DNA from 2 places in the Oryzihumus sp. genome. Region 1 is predicted to be linked to the other one. Evidence: riboswitches for the same ligand, from Rfam matches in the RefSeq annotation. Region 1 holds a riboswitch; the other holds the start of a gene.
What was found. Region 1 has a riboswitch for thiamine pyrophosphate ahead of ACXVGS_RS14560 (ECF transporter S component). Riboswitches for the same ligand answer to the same signal wherever they lie in the genome.

Region 1 (2,445 bases):
CAGGTCCAGCCACGGCTCGACCTGGTGCTCCACCAGCACCAGGGTCGCGCCGGCATCCACCACCGCGTCCAGGACGGCCGCGCGCACCACGGCCGCCGACGACGGGTCGAGCATCGAGGTGGGCTCGTCCAGCAGCACCAGGCCGGGCCGCAGGGCGAGCACCCCGGCCAGGGCCAGGCGCTGGGCCTCCCCGCCGGAGAGGGCGCTGGTGGCCCGGTCCACCCCGTGCGGGAACCCCACCGAGCGCAACGCGTCGGCGACCCGGGCCCAGATGGCGGGGCGCGGCATACCGAGGTTCTCCGGGCCGAACGCCACGTCGCGCCCGACCCGTCCGGCCACCGAGGCGTCCGCGGGGTCCTGCACGAGCAGGCCCACCGCGGCACCGGCCGGCGGGGCCCCGTCCACCAGCACCGAGCCGGTCAGGTCCCCGGACTCGGTCGTTGTCAGCACACCGGCCAGGGCCCGCAGCAGCGTCGACTTGCCCGAGCCGCTCGGCCCGGCGAGCAGCATGCGCTCGCCGGGCTCGAGGGTCAGTGACAGGTCGGCCAGCACAGGCTCGCGCCGCCCGAACGGACGCCAGGTGAGCCGGTCGACCTCGACCCGCGAGCCTGCGGCGACCGGGGTGCCGAGACGGTCAGGAGAGGTGGTGCTCACGGACTTCCTGACCGGGCGGGAACGCGTTGAGCGCGCCGGAGCGGGCCAAGGCACGGACCAGCGCCCAACCGCCGAGACCGGCGACGAGCGCGCCGGAGACGACACCGAAGAGCAGGTAGAGCACCTTCCAGGTCGGCGAGTAGTCCGGCACGTAGGACCACCACTCGTAGCCGACGATCTCCAGCACGGCCGCGAGCGCGCCGCCCAGGGCCGCGACGACCCGGCCGAACCGGCGCCAGCGGACGGCGGCGAGCACCAGCTCGACGCCCAGGCCCTGGAGCACGCCGGAGAGGAGCACCGCGATGCCCCACTTGTTGCCGAGGAACAGCTCGACGTTGGCGGCGACGAGCTCGGTGAACAGCGCGGCGCCGGGGCGGCGCACGACGAGGCCGCCGACGACCGCCGGGACCAGCCAGACGCCGAGCGAGAGCTCACCGGCGGGCGGGAAGCCGGCCGTGGCGGTGCTGATGAGGGGGTAGACGACGGTGTCGAACCCCCAGAAGACGACGCCGAAGGCCACCGCGAGCATCGCGGCGGTCAGCAGGTCGACACCCCGCCAGGCCAGGAGCCGGCCCGAGGCGGGGATGGTGGTGCGGGCGGACGCGACGGCGCCCACCGGGGTCTGGTGCGTGGTCATGGGTGGTGTTCCTTCTCCCGTGGTGTCCTGTGGATACCTCGGGGAGGTGCGCACCCGGCATACCGGCGTCTGGCGTGCCACACGCAGGTATGCCGGGCACGCACCTGAGATTTCCCGACTCCCTTCGCCGGTGCTAACCGGAGCAGGTTCGAGGGTCTGCGGCGAACCGCACTCTCAGCGCTCAGGGCGCTCCCCTGTCGTTCTGCAGATGACGGTACACCCGTGGGCGTGACAGGCTCGAGGTCTGCAAGGCCCGACCATCGAGGAGGTTCGGCGTGGGCGCAGTGGCATGGAAGGTCCTCGGCACCGGTGCCGCCGTCGGGGCCGGCATCGTGGCCAAGAAGCTGGTCACGGCGGCCTGGAAGACGGCGACCGGCAAGGAGCCTCCGGCCAACCCGGAGGACCCCGAGGTGTCGTGGCCCGAGGCGGTCGGCTGGGCGGTCGCGTCCGGTGCCGTCGTGGGTGTCGCGCGCCTGCTGGCGACCCGCAAGGCCGCGCGCTACTACACCGAGTCCGCGGGACACCGGCCCAAGGGCCTGAACGAGGTCAGCTGAGGCGTGTGCTCCGATGTGAGACCCGCCCTTGTCGGGGTTGCGACGGTTTGAGACTATTCCCGGCGATCCTCACCCCACACCCTGCGGAGCGACCCTGATGGACCAGATGGGCGTCGATCCCGCGGTGCACCTGCTCTCCCGTGCTCAGGAGCATGTCGACCTGCTGATGGCGCAGGTGGAGGCTGAGGCCCAGGAGCTTCGCGCACGCGCGCGCGACGAGGCCGACGAGGTGCGGCGCACCGCCCACGAGGAGTCGGAGTCCCTGCGGTCCGAGGCCTCCCGGCTGCGCGAGGAGGTCGCCGAGCTCGAGCGCGCCGGGGCCCGTGCCCGCGAGGAGGCGCAGCGGCTGAACGCCGAGCGCCAGGCCATGCTCGACGATGCCCGCGAGGAGGCCCGGCAGATCGTCGCCGACGCCGCCGACCAGGCAGCGCTGGTCAACGACGTGGCCCAGCGTGCGGCCGAGGAGCTCGAGCGGGACAGCCGTGAGGAGGCCGACACCCTGCGCTCGCAGGCGCGGGAGGAGGCCCGCCGCGTCGTCGACGAGGCCGAGCGGTCCGTGGTCGATGCCCGCCGCGAGGCCGAGCAGGTCCGCGAGGAGAC
Region 2 (2,445 bases), on a different contig from region 1:
GCCGATCACGCCCACGACGAACGCCGTCGTCCCCTGGCGCTCGACGGGCACGAACGGCGCCGGCGGGGTGGTCAGCCCACCGATGAACGCGCCGTACTCCCGGGGCAGGGCAGGGATGACGCGGGCCGCGGCACGCAGCGGCTCGCGCGCGTCCTGCGGCGCCCAGAAGAACAACCCGACGTTGGCCAGCTGGTCGACCTCGTGGAGGGCGAACTCGAACGAGGTCACCACCCCGAAGTTGCCGCCGCCGCCGCGCAGCGCCCAGAACAGGTCCGGCTCGGAGTCGGCCGAGGCGGTCACGGTGCGGCCGTCGGCGGTGACGACCTGCGCGGACACGAGGCTGTCGCAGGTCAGGCCGCACCGTCGGGTGAGCCAGCCCATGCCGCCGCCGAGGGTCAGGCCGCCGACCCCGGTGTGGCTGACGAAGCCACCGGTGACCGCCAGGCCGTGAGCGGCCGCCGCGGCGTCCAGGTCGGACCAGCGCGCCCCGCCGCCGACCCGCGCGCGACGCGCCCTCGGGTCGACGTCGACCCGGTCGAGCGGGCCGAGGTCGAGCATCAGCCCGCCCTCGGAGACCGCGTGCCCGGCGAAGCTGTGCCCACCCCCGCGCACGGTCAGGTCGAGCCGGTGCTCGCGGGCGAAGGCGATGACCGTGGCGACGTCGCGGGCACTGATCGCCTCGACGACAAGCGCGGGACGCCGGTGGATGTCGCCGTTCCAGACCGCCTTCTCCAGGGCGTCGTCGAACTCCTCATCCCCCTCCTGAAGCACCGTCCCCCCGACGCTGGTGCGCAGGTCGGTCAGGGCGCGGTCGTCGACGGGGTGCATGGCAGACCTCCAGGGTCGGGTTCGCGACGGGTTCGGGCGAGTGCCCTCGCCCCTGCCCTTCCGCCCTATGCCCCGCTCCGCCGGGTGTCATCGGGCAAAGGGGCGAGGCGGGCGTAGCAGGGTGCTCGGCTAGAGTCGCCGCCGACGCGGGGTGCCGGTCCGCACCGGCTGAGAACACACCCGTTGAACCTGATCTAGCTCGCACTAGCGAAGGGACGTCACCGTCATGGTCGCGACCACGCCCGTCTCCCCTCTCACCGCCGCCGCCGTCGGCGACGCCCTCGCCACCCTGCGCGAGCGCTCGCCCCTGGTGCAGTGCCTGACCAACATCGTCGTCGCCCAGTGGACGGCCAACCTGCTGCTGGCCACCGGCGCCGCCCCGGCCATGGTCGACAACCCCGAGGAGTCGGGGGCCTTCGCCGGGGTGGCCAGTGGTGTCCTGGTCAACGTCGGCACGCCCTACGGCGAGACCGCCGCGGCGATGGAGCAGGCGGTCGCCGCCGCCGGGCGGGCCGGGACCCCGTGGGTGCTGGACCCGGTCGCGGTCGGCCCCCTGCTGCGGTGGCGCACCGGGATCGCGCTGCGCCTGCTGTCCGTCGCTGCCCCTGCCGTGGTCCGCGGCAACGCCTCGGAGGTCATGGCCCTCGCCGGCGGCGCCGGGGGCAAGGGCGTGGACAGCCTGGACTCCCCCGAGGCGGCGCTCGACGCGGCCCGCACCCTGGCGGGCAGCCACGGCACCGTGGTCGCCGTCAGCGGGCCGGTGGACCACCTCACCGACGGTGTGCGCCTGGTCACCGTGGCCAACGGGCACGAGTGGCTGACCCGGGTCACCGGGGTCGGCTGCGCCCTCGGGGCGCTGATGGCCGCGTTCGCCGGGTGCGTGGACGATCCGCTGCTCGCGGCGACCGCCGCCACGGCGACGCTGACCGTCGCCGCCGACGAGGCCGCGGCGCGCACCGCCGGCCCGGGGTCCTTCGCCGTGGCGCTGCTGGACGAGCTGGCCGCGCTGACCCCCGACGCGCTCACCGAGCGGGTCCAGCTGGGCTGACCGATGAGCCGCCCGCCGCTTGACCTGTCGCTCTACCTGGTCACCGACACCCGCCTGTGCGGCACCCTGGGGGTGCCGGCCACCGTATCCGCCGCCGTCGCCGCCGGGGTGACCGTGGTGCAGCTGCGCGACCCCGCCGCCGACGACGCCGAGCTGGTCACCCTGGGCCGGGCCGTCGCCCGGGAGCTGGCCGGCACCGGCGTGCCCCTGGTCGTCAACGACGCGGTGCACCTGGTCGAGGCGATCGGGGCGCAGGGCGCCCACGTCGGGCAGGGCGACACCGACCCCGGTGAGGCGCGGGCGCGACTGGGCCACGCGGCATACCTGGGGCTGTCCGTGCAGACCACGGACCACATCGAGGCGGCGCGCGGCGCGGACGTCGACTACCTCGGTGTCGGGCCGGTGTTCGCCCAGACGACCAAGCCCGACGGCGCCGAGCCGGGCGGTCTGGAGCGCCTCGGCCGGATCGTCGGCCTGAGCCCGGTGCCGTGCGTGGCGATCGGCGGGATCGGCCTCGAGCAGGCGGCGCAGGTCCGGGCGACCGACGCGGCGGGCATCGCCGTCGTCAG

Region 2: it holds a riboswitch for thiamine pyrophosphate, as region 1 does, so the genes downstream of both, thiM (hydroxyethylthiazole kinase) here and ACXVGS_RS14560 (ECF transporter S component) in region 1, are expected to answer to the same signal.

The regions. Positions count from the first base shown of each region.
Region 1 covers NZ_JBTCWL010000059.1:3,923-6,367, forward strand. Annotated here, with positions in the region: gene ACXVGS_RS14555 (ATP-binding cassette domain-containing protein) at 1-654, opposite strand, end outside; gene ACXVGS_RS14560 (ECF transporter S component) at 635-1,291, opposite strand; TPP riboswitch at 1,394-1,497, opposite strand; gene ACXVGS_RS14565 (DUF4235 domain-containing protein) at 1,567-1,845, shown strand; gene ACXVGS_RS14570 (hypothetical protein) at 1,943-2,445, shown strand, end outside.
Region 2 covers NZ_JBTCWL010000058.1:13,073-15,517, forward strand. Annotated here, with positions in the region: gene ACXVGS_RS14475 (FAD-binding oxidoreductase) at 1-828, opposite strand, end outside; TPP riboswitch at 966-1,061, shown strand; gene thiM (hydroxyethylthiazole kinase) at 1,055-1,876, shown strand; gene thiE (thiamine phosphate synthase) at 1,880-2,445, shown strand, end outside.